Regions from separate parts of the Kluyvera sp. 1366 genome, predicted to be linked through region 1. Evidence: riboswitches for the same ligand, from Rfam matches in the RefSeq annotation. Region 1 holds a riboswitch; each other region holds the start of a gene.
What was found. Region 1 has a riboswitch for thiamine pyrophosphate ahead of ACVLVH_RS03090 (LuxE/PaaK family acyltransferase). Riboswitches for the same ligand answer to the same signal wherever they lie in the genome.
Positions count from the first base shown of each region.

Region 1 (3,938 bases):
CAGCGCTGCCGTCGAGCTGATTCCGCAGATTAACGGCATGATCTTTAGCGGCGCGAAAACCGCTGAGCATCGCAAGATTAACCGTGGTCATATTGGTACCGTGCATGGCGCGTTAGGCCGCGATCTGGAAGAGTGGCGACCGCCGCAGGTGGCTGACTTTGTGCGCTTAAAAGGCTCGGCACGTTTCGCGCCAGGACAAACGGTGGAAGGTGTGCTCGCCGATCTGCAGGCGCTGCTGAATACCTTATGCCAACGCTATCCGGGCCTGAAAGCCGAGCTTTATGATGATGGCATTCGTGATAAACCCACCATGTTACCGTTCGAAGTCTCACCGGAATCCGCCATCGTCAAAGCGGTGAATCGCGGCTGGAAAACCGTGCGCGGCACCGAACAGCCCACCGGCGTGATCACGCCTCCGGCGTTCTTCGGCACCGATGCGGCACATCTCTATCAGCATGCGGGCATGGAAGGGATCGTCTGTGGGCCAGGCGGCAAATACAACACCATGCCGGATGAGCGCGTAGAAATCAGTGAATTCCTCGATATGGTGCGCATCTATCTGCTGGCCATTCTGGAGATTTGTCAGCCGGTTGAGGCCGCTTAATGCAGGTTTAAGCGCTGATGAGAGCTGATAGGATTTAGCCTGACGCAGGACGTTGAACTGAATGATTTATCAGTAACCGTTCCCGCATTACGTTTCGATATGAAATAGGCCACTACGGAGAACATCGTGAGCTATGCCATTTACCGCGAGGCGCATTAAATGGCGTGGTTTTGATGCTTACCAATATTCGGGTTTAACCGCAGGTTTTTTATGCGTTGCAACCCGAACAGGAAACTGGCATGCATCAAGCTCTTCATTGGTGATCGTTCTGCGTATCCAGTGACTATGATTCTGCAGTGAACCCGGAACACCACGTACGTTGCCCTGGCGGTGCGGCAAAATGATCCCGATACGAATGTCGGGAAAATCTTCGCGAATCGCCTTAAGTGCTGGCGTCATGTCGGTGTCAGCCGATACTAACACCAGCTGCGCGATCCTCTCTTCTATTGGCAACTTCTGCTGTTTAGCAAACAAACGATACATGCTGATGGCAATATTCACGTCGGTTTCTTTCTCTTCCAGCTCCCAGATATCTACCTTATCCAGACGTGATGCGGGTACTTTTTTACTAATGAAACGCGGAGCCCGAGCGTGCTCAAGTCGATGACGTCCGGAGAAGATATTTATTCCGGTCGTTTTCAGCGCGCGAATATAAGTATCCTGAGCGTGTCGGGATGCAATACCGCGTGTGGCGAGGTGGGGAATAACCGAGGAGGTATAATAATTTATTGTTTCAATTATGGCAGTCGGATCCTGTACCCGGCATATATGTGACAGCAGCAATGACAAGTTGAGCCATTTATAAGGCGTACCTGCAAGGAGTCCATAAAATACATTGTATCCATCAATGAATATTGCAGTACGCACTCTTATCCTTCCATAAGATACGAAAAAACCGGCCTGAGCCGGTTTTTTCACCCTAACGGCCAGCGAACTGAATCGCTGCGTACAGGGTTGAGTTGTGTGGCTAACTTATCAGCATTACTGGCTAAACTCAAGTTGCTCAAGGTGAAATCTAAGCCATAAAGTTTGTAAAATTAGGCTCTTCTTTCGGCTTCAGCAATAGTGCTGCAGTATTTAACTTTGAAAAATCAGGAGATATGCGAATGGTCTTGCTTCAGATTAATGGTAATTCTAATTAAAAGTAACGAGTGCAAATGAAATTTTAAAATATCCATTAACCTGAATTGCTAATTTAAATAACTATCTCAACTGACTATCCTTACTTCCACGGCGGTTATAACCGCTGATCGCCGCCTGTTTTTTATCGATCTTGCTCTGGCAATTCACGCAGTAACGCACGCCAGCCAATGCCGCGCGACGCGCTTCCGGGATCGGTTCGCCGCACTCGTCGCAAAATTCAGCACTTTCACCGTGCCCGAGATTTTCACGCGCGCGGGCCACCGCATCATCTACCGTGGCATCAATTTGTTTGTGCACCGCACCGTCTTCTGACCAACCGCCAGCCATACTTCACCTCCGCAAATACTCATGCTCTGAGTATAAGACATGACGTGATTTGTGCCGGGCAGCTCAAATTTTCACGCGTATTTAACATGGTTGACACATCATCGCGCGCCATCCTAGACTGCGGCTTGTTCCAAGGGGTGCTCTGTTAAGGGGCTGAGATTCTACCGGCTGGCGTGTATGCGCGAGCAACGTAGTGACCCTCCGAACCTGATCCGGCTAATACCGGCGTAGGGATGCGGAACCGCAGGGCGATATCGCGCCCTGATTCCCTCTTTGTGCTTTGTAGCGGACAGTTCGCGCTCTTCAGGCGTTGCCTGAGAGTCTCTGCGCAATCGCAAAGGTGGCGACGCACATGAACGAAACTCACATCATCCAGGCTCTGCTGACATTTCTGCAGCGCGAAGATAGCTCAGACGACGATTTCAACCAGCTGGCCCTCGAAATCTTCGCTTATCAGTTCGCACACAATCCCCCTTATCGCCGCTTCGCCACTCAGCGCGGACGCACGCCGCTGACGGTAAAAAACTGGCGCAACATTCCCGCCATCCCGATTAATGCCTTCAAAGATCTGACGCTCAGCTGCCGTCCCACCGAACAAATTGCCGAGATCTTTATGACCAGCGGCACCACCGGCACGGTAAAAGGGCGCAGTTACCATTCGACGTTGGAGGTATGGAAAAAATCGATGCTGCTCAATTTCCGCCGTCGCTTTATGGCGGGCCGCGATCGCATCCGCATGGGCATTTTGTTCCCGGATACCGTGGCGATGCCGAACTCCTCGCTGGCGACCTATCTTGATTTGGCGATGAAGGAGTGTGGCACGCCGGACAGCGAAGTAATGGTGGGCGAACATGGCCTCGAAACCAGTCGTCTGTTCAGTGCGCTGGAACAGGCCGAAGCAGGTGGCGAACCCTACGCGTTGCTGGGCGCCAGTTACAGCTTTGTGCCTCTGCTGGATGACATGCAGCGCCAAAAACGCCGCTTCGCGCTGCCGGCAGGCAGTCGCATTCTCGATACCGGCGGTTTCAAAGGCCAGTCGCGCGAGATGGGCGCGGAAGAATTCTACGCTTCGCTCTCTCATGCCTTCGGCATTCCGCGTTCCCACTGCATCAACATGTACGGCATGACGGAAATCAGCACGCAGTTTTACGACGCGGGCAACGAGTGCTGCCCGCCGGTGAAATCCGGGCCGCACTGGATCCGCACGCGCGTGGTCAATCCGCTTACCGGTGATGATGTGCCGGACGGCGAAGTTGGCGTGCTGGTGCATCACGATCTGGCGCATTTCAACTCGGTGTCCGCCTTGTTAACGGAAGATGCAGGCGTGATGGTGCCCGGCGGATTCCATCTGCTGGGACGCGCGACCGGCGCTGATGCCAAAGGCTGTTCGCTGACCATGGAAGCGTTTCTCGCCAGCACGCAGGCACAGTCGTGAAAGAAATTGCCGGACATCTGCCGGGCCTCTCCGCTGACGAAGTGCATTGGCACACGCTGAGTTTCAATCATCGTGGCGAAAGCCTCGAGGTTTGCGTTCCGCAACTTGATGACGCGCAGATAAAGGCGCTCGCAGCGCGCATCCGCACCAACGCCCGCGCTTATCTCCAGCAGCTGAGCGTGGCGCAGATCATGGGCATCATTGATGCAGCGGTGGCGCGACTGCTCGATCGTCATCATCCACTGCGCATCAAGGCCGAAAAGCTGCTGCCCATCGTCACCGGTTACGATGCCGAGATGGTGCGGCTTGGCCTTACCGGCTATCTGAAAACCTTTCGTCAACCGCAGTTAAAGCGCTTTCTGGCGGAGGATTTCGCCGATCCGCAGATGCTCGACGATTTCCAGCCGCGCCCCAAAGGCGGCTTTGCGC
Region 1 is NZ_JBTRDW010000001.1:673,172-677,109, reverse strand. Features, by position in the region: gene ACVLVH_RS03105 (M20 family metallopeptidase) at 1-604, shown strand, start outside; gene ACVLVH_RS03100 (NYN domain-containing protein) at 782-1,471, opposite strand; gene ACVLVH_RS03095 (DksA/TraR family C4-type zinc finger protein) at 1,808-2,074, opposite strand; TPP riboswitch at 2,198-2,325, shown strand; gene ACVLVH_RS03090 (LuxE/PaaK family acyltransferase) at 2,427-3,509, shown strand; gene ACVLVH_RS03085 (acyl-CoA reductase) at 3,506-3,938, shown strand, end outside.

Region 2 (3,938 bases), 500 kb from region 1:
TCCAAAACAAACCGGCTTCTCAGACTTGCTGGTGATCAATGATGACCGCGTTGCACCGGGTCGCGGTTTTGGTGCGCATCCGCACAACAACATGGAGATCATCTCCTACGTGCTGGAAGGCGCGCTGGAGCATAAAGATTCCATGGGCACCGGTTCGGTGATTGTGCCGGGTGATGTGCAGCTAATGAGCGCCGGCAGCGGCGTCACGCACAGCGAGTTTAACCACTCGAAAACGGACAACGTGCACTTCCTGCAAATCTGGATTGTGCCTGGCGAGCGTAATTCGCCTCCCGGTTATCAGCAGATTTCAGTGGCGGAACGTGACAAACGCGGTCAGCTGCGCCTGATTATTTCGCCGGCAGGGGATAACGGTTCACTCAGCGTGCGTCAGGATATTCGCGTTTATGCCGGACTGTTCGACGGTGTCGAGCAGCAAACCTTCGCGTTGGATGCCGATCGTTACGCCTATATTCACGTGGCTCGCGGCAGCATCGAAGTGAACGGCGTGAAGTTCAAAGAGGGCGACGGTGCACGCGTTCGCAACGAAAGCGCGCTGCAGTTTGCTAACGGTGATGATGCGGAAGTGCTGGTGTTTGATTTGCGTCCGCTGGAAGTGAATCATCCACAGCGTTAATGACGAATAGCTGATACTTTATTCGTAAGACTATTTTACGAGATGATTAGCACTATTCTGAAAATGAGCCGTTGAAGGTCATCATAAATAAAAAGGGAGCGCCTGAAGAGGTGCTCCCTTTTTAATGCATCAATCAATCGACAAATTATGGATCGCTAACACCGCGCGTGCCGCTTCTTTGCCTTTCTTAATGAAATGCTCGGTATAGAAGTTTTCAATCACATCAACCGGCTGGAAATTATGTGGCGTCAATGAAACGGAGAACACCGGTACGTTGGTGGTCAGCTGCACATTCATCAAGCCATCAACCACCGCAGCGGCAACGAAATCATGGCGATAGATACCGCCGTCAACCACCAGCGCAGCGCAGACAATCGCATCGTATTTGCCGGTTTCGGCCAGACGCTTAGCCAGCAGCGGCATTTCAAATGCGCCAGGCACTTCCAGCACTTTTAATTCCGCTTCTACGGATTGATCGGCTAATTCTTTTTCAAAACCCACCAGGGCATTATGGACAATTTCTTTGTGCCAGCCGGCTTTAATAAATGCAATTTTAATATTGTTCATGGTTATTCCGACATCACCTGTAATCTGTTCTTGCGCATAAAATAATGTGTTTGTATACCATATGTTACGTTTGTGATCCACAAAGCCTAAGTAGCGATAAATGCCGTGATGCTAAATGCCACGTAAAGCATCCGGTTATTCCGCGCTTGACGGCGACCATCGCCTGCAATACAAATAGACGCGTCGGGGGAGTCTCGCCAAAGAGACTGAGAGGCTAATAGCGCACTGCGCGGTTTAGCGACCCTTTGAACCTGACCCAGTTGATACTGGCGTAGGAAGACTGACAGTCTTGTTTTTTGGGCTGTCTGGCGCTCAAACAATCTCGATGGACGCGCCATTTCCCTTCTCCTGTATCTGCGGGTCTCAGCTAACACTGAGAGGCCGATGTGAATTCCCCCTGTTTGAACATCCTGGAACCGGCGCTGTGAGCCGCTGGAGCGTGCTTGGCTGCGGCGTGGCGGGCCTATGCGTAGCCACTTTGCTGGCGGAACGCGGTGAAGACGTTGAGGTGATGGGCGATGACGCGCGCCGCCCGGCATCGTGGTTTGCTGGCGGCATGCTGGCGCCCTGGTGTGAAGCCGAAAGCGCGCCGCGCGATGTTATCACTGTTGGGCAACACGCCGCCGCGTGGTGGCAACAGCGCGTCAGCAGCGTCGAGCATCAGGGCACGTTGGTGGTTGCGCCGCCGCGCGATAGCCAGGAACTCAACCGTTTCGCCCGCATGACCGAGCAGCATCAATGGGTCGATCCCGCCAACATTGAACCGGCGCTGGAAGGGCGCTTTGCGCGCGGTCTGTTTTTCGCCGGGGAAGCGCATCTCGATCCGCGTCTGGCGTTGCAGGAGATGCGTGACGCGCTGATCGCCCGCGGCGTGTCATTCAGCAATCACGCGCCGAGCGGCCAAATTATCGATTGTCGCGGCATCCACGCCGCGCCGCAACTGCCGCGCCTGCGTGCGGTGCGCGGCGAGATGCTGATTTTGCACAGCGATGAAGTGCAGTTTTCCCGCCCGATTCGTCTGCTGCATCCGCGTTTTCCCTGCTATCTGGTGCCGCGTCGCGGCGGCCACTTTATGCTCGGCGCCACCATGATTGAGAGCGACGATGCCAGCGCCATCAGCGCGCGCGCCATGATGGAGTTACTCAGCGCCGCCTATGCCATCCATCCCGCCTTAGCCGAAGCGCGCGTGATTGAGAGCGGTAGCGGGCTGCGTCCGGCCTATCCGGCGAATCTGCCGGAAATCGACTATCACAATCACACCTTTTATCTCAACGGCATGTATCGCCACGGTTTTCTGCTGGCGCCAATGCTGGCAGAGCAGCTAATGCAACGCATTTCTGGGGAACTTAATAATGAATATTCAGCTTAACGGCCGCCTCATCAACACCCAGGCAACAAGCCTGAGCGAATTGCTGATCGAGCAGCAAATTGATGTGGCCTGCGTCGCCACCGCCTACAACGGTGCGTTTGTGCCAAAAAGTCAGTACGACACGCAGCGGCTGGATGAAGGTTGCCAGCTCGAAGTGCTGTCACCGATGCAGGGAGGTTAAGCGATGTTTTACGATTTTGAACCGCAATCACGCTTCCTGCTCGGCACCGCTGGCTATCCTTCGCCCGCTATTTTGCAGCAGGCGATTGCCGCCTCCGGTACCGACATCATCACCGTCAGTTTGCGTCGCGAAGGTGCGGCTGGCGCGGCATTCCGCGAACTGCTAACCGGCCTTAACATCCGCGTGTTACCGAATACCGCCGGTTGTCACACGGTAAAAGAGGCCGTCACCACCGCGCACATGGCGCGCGAACTGTTCAACACCGCGTGGATCAAACTGGAAGTGATTGGTCACGCCGACACGCTGCAACCCGATCCTTTCGCACTGGTGGAAGCCGCGCGCATCCTCAGCGCAGAGGGTTTTCAGGTATTTCCGTACACCACCGAAGATCTGATCGTCGGCGAAAAGCTGCTGGCAGCGGGTTGCGAACTGTTGATGCCGTGGGGCGCGCCGATTGGTTCCGGCCAGGGTTTGCGCAATATCGACGGCCTGCGCGCCATGCGCGCGTGGTTCAGCGACATCCCGCTGATCATTGATGCGGGCATTGGCGCGCCGTCGCAGGCGGCGCAGGCGATGGAGATGGGCTTCGATGGCATTTTGCTCAACACCGCCGTCGCCAAAGCCGGCGATCCAATCGGCATGGCCAACGCCTTCCGGCTGGCGATTGAAGCCGGACAAGCCGCGCGCGCTGCCGGACTGATGGAGAAGCGCGATATGGCAGCCGCGTCCACGCCGATCTTCGGCCTGGCAAATCTGAGTTAAGGACGGCAACTATGCAACGTTATCAACGCCAGATGATGCTGGCGGAAATCGGCGAAGCTGGGCAGCAAAAGTTACTTAACGCGCGTGTGCTGGTGGCGGGCGCGGGCGGATTAGGCGCCACGCTCCTGCCGCAGCTGGTGGGCGCGGGGGTCGGCTATATTCGGCTGTATGACGACGATCTGGTGGCGCTGCATAACCTGCATCGGCAAACGCTGTTTACGCAGCAGGATATCGACCAGCCCAAAGTGCTGCGCGCGCAGCACGCGTTGCAGCAGCGCAATCCGCAGGTGCAGATCGAGGCGCTGCAACAGTCGCTGAGCGCCAGCAATCTGCAGCAGGCGCTGGCGGGATGCGATCTGGTGATCGACGCCGCCGATAATTTTGCCGTCACCTACCAACTTTCCGATGCTTGCATGCAGGCAGGC
Region 2 is NZ_JBTRDW010000001.1:168,457-172,394, forward strand. Features, by position in the region: gene ACVLVH_RS00790 (pirin family protein) at 1-634, shown strand, start outside; gene ACVLVH_RS00795 (6,7-dimethyl-8-ribityllumazine synthase) at 764-1,201, opposite strand; TPP riboswitch at 1,377-1,496, shown strand; gene ACVLVH_RS00800 (FAD-dependent oxidoreductase) at 1,626-2,570, shown strand; gene thiS (sulfur carrier protein ThiS) at 2,554-2,751, shown strand; gene ACVLVH_RS00810 (thiazole synthase) at 2,755-3,513, shown strand; gene ACVLVH_RS00815 (HesA/MoeB/ThiF family protein) at 3,525-3,938, shown strand, end outside.
Region 2: linked by a shared signal. The riboswitch ahead of ACVLVH_RS00800 (FAD-dependent oxidoreductase) and the one ahead of ACVLVH_RS03090 (LuxE/PaaK family acyltransferase) in region 1 are both predicted to bind thiamine pyrophosphate.

Region 3 (3,938 bases), on a different contig from region 1:
ATTCCACGCTATCAACAACCGGATACAGCCCCAGCTTTGAGGCTGTGGCAGGAAAGGCGTCGGTCATACATTTTCCTCTTTAAGGGTATCGGCAGCGTGATAGATCTCGCCGCCACGATTGCGGAAGGCGTTCGACATTTGCGCCATACCCATCTCAATCGGCTGGGCTTCAGCCTGTTGGCGGGCGGCAAACTCACGCACTTCCTGGGTAATTTTCATCGAGCAGAATTTCGGGCCGCACATCGAGCAGAAGTGCGCTAATTTTCCTGATTCCTGCGGCAGGGTTTCATCGTGATAGGCGCGTGCGGTGTGCGGATCGAGCGCCAGATTGAACTGATCTTCCCAGCGGAATTCAAAACGCGCTTTCGACATCGCATTGTCACGGATCTGCGCACCGGGATGACCTTTTGCCAGATCCGCCGCGTGCGCAGCGATCTTGTAGGTGATCAGCCCTTGCTTCACATCCTCTTTGTTCGGCAAACCGAGGTGCTCTTTCGGCGTCACGTAACACAGCATGGCGCAGCCGAACCAGCCAATCATGGCCGCGCCGATGCCGGAAGTGAAATGGTCATAGCCGGGCGCGATATCGGTGGTGAGCGGGCCAAGCGTGTAAAACGGGGCTTCGTGACAATGCTCAAGCTGTTCGGTCATATTGCGTCGAATCATCTGCATGGGCACATGGCCCGGACCTTCAATCATCACCTGCACATCGTATTCCCAGGCGATTTTGGTCAGTTCGCCCAGCGTATGCAGTTCGGCAAATTGCGCCTCATCGTTGGCATCCTGAATCGAGCCGGGACGCAGGCCGTCGCCCAGTGACAGCGCCACATCGTAGGCGGCACAAATTTCACAAATCTCGCGGAAGTGCAGATAGAGGAAATTTTCGGTGTGATGCGACAGGCACCATTTCGCCATAATCGAGCCACCGCGCGACACAATGCCGGTCAGGCGTTTGGCCGTCATCGGCACATAGCGCAGCAGCACGCCAGCGTGAATAGTGAAGTAGTCAACGCCTTGTTCCGCCTGCTCCAGCAGCGTGTCGCGGAAAATCTCCCAGTTGAGATCTTCTGCAATGCCGTTCACTTTCTCCAGCGCCTGATAAATCGGCACCGTACCAATCGGCACCGGACTATTGCGCAAAATCCACTCACGCGTTTCATGGATATAGCGGCCGGTTGAGAGATCCATCACAGTGTCTGCGCCCCAGCGCGTTGACCACACCAGCTTCTCCACTTCCTCTTCAATAGATGAGCTCACCGCAGAGTTGCCAATGTTGGCATTCACTTTCACCAGGAAGTTGCGGCCGATAATCATCGGTTCGGATTCGGGATGGTTGATGTTCGAAGGGATGATGGCGCGGCCGCTGGCGACTTCCTGACGGACAAATTCCGCGGTGATATTTTCTGGCAGATTGGCACCAAAGCTGTGACCCGGATGCTGCTGTAACAGCACTTCACCGCGAATACGCTCGCGGCCCATGTTTTCACGCAGCGCGATAAACTCCATCTCCGGCGTGATGATGCCCTGACGCGCATAGTGCAGCTGGGTAACCCGGCGACCCGCTTTGGCACGGCGCGGTTGCGGCAGCTGCTCAAAACGCAGATGGTCCAGGCCTTCATCCGCCAGACGCTGCTGCGTGTAACGGGAACTCAGCTGGTGGATGGTTTCGCTGTCGTCACGTTCTTCGATCCAATTGGCACGCAGCCTGTCGAGTCCCTGATGCACATTAATGGTGGCTTGAGGATCGCCATAAGCCCCGGCGGTGTCGTAAACCGGCACCGCTTCATTTGGCTCATAGTGCGGATTCTCTTTGCTGCCGCCTATGTGCGTTGGACTGAGCTGTATCTCACGCATCGGCACGCGAATATCCGCGCGGCTGCCGGTGATCCAGATACGTTTGGAGTTGGGGAAAGCGGTTCCCTGCAGGGAATCGATAAATTCTTGCGCCTGAGCGCGTTGTTCACGACGAGAAGTTTTAGCAGACATAGCAAGTTTCCGGTAACGGTTGGAAGTTGCTTGTCCAGAGTTCGGAAGGAGTAACAGGTACGGTGCCGGGCGCCAGCATGCACCGTGCTGATAATGTCTACTCTTGTTCCCTTCGCAGGTACTAACCTGATCAGGTTCCGCGGATCCCGAATTAACGGTCTCAGCCCTAGAGGGCACTCCGACAAGTTGGTGTTTTGTGGTTTAAGCTACTTTGCTTGCCATTTTGCACCTGGGCAGTGCTCGTGACCGTCACGTACTACGTGTACGCTCCGGTCCCTGCGCGCTGTCCGAGTGCAAACTGGCTGCGCACGCTACGCTTAAACCGCAAAATTTGCCTTTTGATTGTCGTTAAAGAAGACAATAAAAAAGCCCATTTAGCATAAGAGGGCTTTTCTTGAATAACAAGTTTTTTACATCTTCGGGGTTCTAAGCCGGGCGGGCAATGGCGCTGTCGTTGGCAACCGGCGGAAGCGCCAGCTGGTTGTCCCAGGCGAGTTGCACCAGCTTATCTTCCAGCGTGAAGCGCGATTCCAGCACCTCGCCGACTTCGGAGAGCGCGGTTTGAAAATCCACGCAATTATCATCGTTAATCGCTTGCTGCAGATGGCTATCGTAGAGCTGCATGATGCGATCGGTATTCGCCTCCAGTGCCGGATAAATCTGCGCAGCGACGAATAAGGGGCTATCACCCTGCATCTCACTAATGATGTGTTCATACACGCTGAAATGGCCGGTGGAAAGGTAATCCACCAGGTTGTGACAAAATGCGTCCAGCGCCTGTTCATCCAGCGTGGATAACGCATCTTTTTGTGGCTTCATGCCAATAAGCTCGTAGTAAGTGACGAGCAGCTGTCGACGGGCGCGCAGCCATGAATCAACCAATTCATTTCCGCCGCCTACACGCTCTGTCAGGTTATCTAACTGGTTAAGCATATGGGGCTCCAGGTAGGTTATAGTTGTTTATTACACACTTAATATTAGGATTTCAGCGTGCGATTTGACGCTAAGGACAACGATTAAGATGCAACGTGAGATCTCAAGCTTAGACGCTGGATGGTGGGTTGTCAGCCATGAGCAAAAACTTTGGTTGCCGCAGGGCGAATTGCCGCATGGCTTAGCCAGCGATTTTGGCCTCAGCGGCAGCAACGCGATTTTGATCGGCGAGTGGCAGGGCGAGAATGTCTGGCTGGTACGTGAATCGCGTCCGGACAGCATGGGCTCCGTGCGCCAACTGATTGATGAGGATGTCGGCCTGTTCCAAATCGCCGGACGTGGCGTGCAGCTGGCGGAGTTTTACCGCTCGCATCGCTGGTGCGGCTATTGCGGCCATGAGATGCACATCAGCAAACGCGAATTTGCCTGCTTGTGCAATCACTGCCGCGAGCGTTATTACCCGCAAATTGCGCCGTGCATCATCGTGGCTATCCGCCGTGGCGATGAGATCCTGCTCGCCAATCATGCGCGTCATCGTAACAATATCTACACCGTGCTGGCGGGCTTTGTCGAAGTGGGCGAAACCTTAGAACAAGCGGTGGCGCGGGAAGTGATGGAGGAGAGCAACGTGCGGGTGAAAAACGTGCGTTACGTTACCTCGCAGCCGTGGCCGTTCCCGCACTCTCTGATGATGGCGTATATGGCGGAATATGACGGCGGCGATCTGCAACACGACGGCAAAGAGCTGCTGGATGCCGGCTGGTATCGCTACGACGATCTGCCGCTGTTGCCGCCGCCCGGCACGGTGGCGCGTCGCCTGATTGAAGATACCGTTGCCCTGTGCCGCGCCAGCGCGGCGTGAAAATGCTACACTGCTGGCCTTAGCATGAGAGAGCCCATTATGAGTGAACTGAAGAACGATCGTTATCTGCGCGCCCTGTTACGTCAGCCGGTAGATGTCACACCGGTATGGATGATGCGACAAGCCGGGCGTTATTTGCCGGAGTACAAAGCCACGC
Region 3 is NZ_JBTRDW010000017.1:21,098-25,035, forward strand. Features, by position in the region: gene thiE (thiamine phosphate synthase) at 1-67, opposite strand, end outside; gene thiC (phosphomethylpyrimidine synthase ThiC) at 64-1,986, opposite strand; TPP riboswitch at 2,077-2,177, opposite strand; gene rsd (sigma D regulator) at 2,413-2,919, opposite strand; gene nudC (NAD(+) diphosphatase) at 3,008-3,781, shown strand; gene hemE (uroporphyrinogen decarboxylase) at 3,821-3,938, shown strand, end outside.
Region 3: linked by a shared signal. The riboswitch ahead of thiC (phosphomethylpyrimidine synthase ThiC) and the one ahead of ACVLVH_RS03090 (LuxE/PaaK family acyltransferase) in region 1 are both predicted to bind thiamine pyrophosphate.

Region 4 (3,938 bases), on a different contig from region 1:
TTATCCTTCTCCACGGAGGTAAGTCTCTGGCTCCTGCCAGATCGGGGTCAAAACAGGGTGAATGGCGCGACGACCATAAATTTGATGTCTTTCTCGTCCTGGAAGATGTTGCCGTAGCCGCCGCTATAGCTGGGAAGATCGCTGTGATTGTCGTAGCGGGTGTAGTGCAGTTTGAATTGGGTGTCTTTGGCGCGGCCTTGCTGGATGGTGTAAACCAGGTCGAGGCTCCACGCTGATTCTTTCAGGCGCTGATTTTGGTCGTAGAGGGGATTGGTGGAAGGCTTCGCGTCCCAACCGTAGGCGTACGATGTACCGACTTGCCAGCCAGGTAATTGCCAGTGTCCCAGATCCACCATCACACCGGCGAAGAGCGCTTTCTCACCGTTGGCGTTCCAGTCTGAGCGAGAATCCCACCACACGTCCATGCGGCCATTCGAGCTGGCGTAAGACGGCGTCATACGTTGCAGGAAGAAGCCCTGATTACCCTCGGCTTTTACCCATGTGCCTTCGAGGCGGAAATCGAACGCGCCGAGCGTGTAGCCGAACGTCAGCGCCTGCAGCCACGCGAGGCCATCGTAAACATCGTTCACCTGGCCAACGCCGCTGTTGTCACGATCCTTCGCGCCATAAAATTGATAACTGGTGCGCAGCGGTGCATCGGCCAGCGGCAGCTGATAAGAGGCTTTGGCAAAATACTGATCCATGTAATTTGCCGCCTGGCCGTAGGCGCCTTCCAGCACCAGCGCGTTTTTAAAATCGTATTTGGCACCAAAGGATTGCAGCCACGGAATCTCCGTCACGCCATCGGCTTTACGGAAGTTGTACATGTCGCGATACCACGGCGCTTTGTATTCGTCAGTCCACATCCAGGAGACGGAAAGGGCGCCGGCGTCGCTAAAATCAAAGGTGGTGCCGGCCTCAACGCCGCGATAGGTGCCGGGCAGGAAGCTCCAGTGCGGTGCCAGCAGCGTCTGCCCGGTGGGCTGCAGATAGCCTGCGCGCAGCCAGTTATCCTGCCATTTTGCCTTGATGGCGGCTTTATAGAGACTTAAGCCGCTCTTATCTCCGCTCCAGTCCTCATCCCAGCGCGTACGGGCATTGCTGAAACCAATTTCATTCGGTGCCGCCGGGCCGCCGTTGCTTAACTCCAGCGCGCCAAACGCTGCCAGATCGAGGCCGATCACCTCACCGGCGTAACCGGATGAGAAGTCGAGATTGGCATTCGCAGAGGCGTGATGCAGATTGGCATCATACTGACCGTACGAGCCTTTTTGCGGATCCATCTCTTTGCGATCGCGCTGGCGTTGCCAGTAAAACAGATTGCCAGAGAGAGTGGCGTCTTCGACAAAACCCACGGCGTGGGCGGAGGGAACCGGCACAAAAGTGCCGGCAAACAGGGCAGAGACAATGGCCGCAGAGAGCGGCGCGCGTGGAATCCGACGCATAGCAAATCCTCCGTGATGCTTCCATGAATAATTAACAAATCCGTATTGTTTCGTCATGAAACAAGTTGCCGGCGATGCTATTTTTCGCGACGCGAATTATCAATGGAATTTATTACAAAGTATGACGCAGCACGCAAAAAAGCGTCGTTTTAAGGCGTTTTATCAATAAGTTACATGAATGTGTAATTTGTTGCTTTGTGAGCCAGATTCCAGGAAAGCGGCGTTTACTTGCTTTACCCCAACTTGTTCCCTATGCTCGCCAACGTAGTTTTGACTCGGGGTGCCCCTTTAATACAGGGCTGAGATACACCCGCCGACCTGATCTGGATAATGCCAGCGTAGGGAAGTCAGATGCCTGACCGCATTCGCCTTCTTGATCGCCGGTTGGGAGCCTTATGAAACAGCCTGACCTTCTTTCCCCCGCGCAACTCGCGCACTCTCTGCAATTGCTGCGTCAGCAAGCGCCGCTGGTGCACTGCATGACCAATGACGTGGTGCAAACCTTTACTGCCAACGTGCTGCTGGCACTGCAAGCTTCGCCCGCGATGGTGATCGATCCTGAAGAAGCGGCGCAGTTTGCCGGTTTTGCCGATGCGTTGTTGATAAACGTAGGTACGCTGACGCGCGACCGTCGTGATGCGATGTGGGCGGCGGTGCAAGCGGCGCAAACCGCAGGCACGCCGTGGACGCTGGATCCGGTGGCGGTCGGCGCACTAACGCTGCGCACCGCATTCTGTCAACAGTTACTGAGCCTGCAACCGGCGGCGATTCGCGGTAACGCTTCAGAAATTCTCGCCTTGGCGCAACAGGCTAGCGGCGGACGCGGTGTCGACAGTCTGCATCAGGCCGATGTCGCGTTAAGCGCTGCCCAGCAGCTGGCGCGCGATTACCACACCGTTGTGGCGGTGACCGGTGAAGTGGATTATGTCACTGACGGCGTGCAGACATTCGCCATCCCCGGCGGCAGCCCGCTGATGACGCGCGTGGTTGGCACCGGCTGCGCGTTGACGGCGGTGGTTGCCGCCTGCACCAGCTTGCCGGGCGATCGCCTGCAGCATGTCGCTGCGGCCTGCCGCGTGATGTCGCTGGCGGGTGAGCAGACAGCGCGCCAGGTCGCCGGGCCAGGCGGCTTTGCCGCTGCTTTCCTCGATACGCTGTGGACGCTGGAGGTCGAGGCATGAAACGCATCAATGCATTGACCATTGCTGGCACCGATCCGAGCGGCGGCGCAGGTATTCAGGCCGACCTCAAAGCTTTCTCCGCGCTGGGCGCGTATGGCACCAGCGTCATCACCGCGCTGGTGGCGCAGAACACCTGCGGCGTGCAGTCGGTGTATCGCATCGAACCTGATTTTGTTGGCGCACAGCTCGATTCGGTGCTGAATGATGTGCGCATTGATGCTGCGAAGATAGGCATGCTGTCCGAAACCGCTATTGTCGAGGTGGTCGCCGAGCGGCTGAAACGGGCCAGCCTGCCGTTTGTGGTGCTGGATACGGTGATGATTGCCAAAAGTGGCGATGCGCTGCTGTCGCCGGATGCGGTGGCGAGCGTGCGCGAATTGCTGCTGCCGCAGGTATCGCTGATCACACCAAACCTGCCGGAAGCCGCCGCGCTGCTGGGACGCGCGATGGCGCAGGATGAGAAAACCATGTTGCAGCAGGGCGATGCGCTGCTCGATCTTGGCTGCGAAGCGGTGCTGATGAAGGGCGGACACCTTAGCGATGCCGAAAGCCCGGACTGGCTGATTACCCGCGACGGACGTCAGCGCTTTACCGCGCCGCGCGTCAATACGCGCCACACGCACGGCACCGGATGCTCGCTTTCAGCCGCGCTGGCGGCGTTGCGTCCGCGCCATGATAGCTGGGCGGTAACGGTCGCTGAAGCCAAGGCGTGGCTGCAACAGGCGCTGCTGCATGCCGATTCGCTGGAGGTCGGCAAAGGCATTGGGCCGGTGCACCATTTCCATCAATGGTGGTAGGGCGTAACGCCAGATTGCCGCTTTTTCACTGCGCATCCGTCTGAAAAATGGAGTCAGCAATTTGCCAGCCTGGCGCTTTCCGGTCCAGGCTGTTGGGGGCGAATCGGCAACGGCCGGTTCCAATCCAGCCATTTATCAGGAGCGAACATGACGGACATCGTACAGTTATTGGGCAAAGAGGCGGATAGCCTTCTTCAACATCGCTGCATGACCATTCCAGCGGATAGCCTCTATTTACCCGGCGCGGATTACGTTGATCGCGTGATGATCGACAACAATCGTTCTCCTGCCGTACTGCGCAACATGCAAACGCTGTACAACACCGGACGTTTAGCCGGCACCGGCTATTTGTCGATTCTGCCGGTCGATCAGGGCGTTGAGCACTCGGCGGGCGCATCCTTTGCGGCCAATCCAGCTTATTTTGATCCAAAAAACATTGTTGAGCTGGCGATTGAAGCCGGCTGTAACTGCGTCGCCTCTACCTACGGCGTGCTGGCTTCGGTTTCTCGCCGCTA
Region 4 is NZ_JBTRDW010000003.1:92,518-96,455, reverse strand. Features, by position in the region: gene chiP (chitoporin ChiP) at 48-1,445, opposite strand; TPP riboswitch at 1,712-1,807, shown strand; gene thiM (hydroxyethylthiazole kinase) at 1,841-2,626, shown strand; gene thiD (bifunctional hydroxymethylpyrimidine kinase/phosphomethylpyrimidine kinase) at 2,623-3,423, shown strand; gene fbaB (class I fructose-bisphosphate aldolase) at 3,571-3,938, shown strand, end outside.
Region 4: linked by a shared signal. The riboswitch ahead of thiM (hydroxyethylthiazole kinase) and the one ahead of ACVLVH_RS03090 (LuxE/PaaK family acyltransferase) in region 1 are both predicted to bind thiamine pyrophosphate.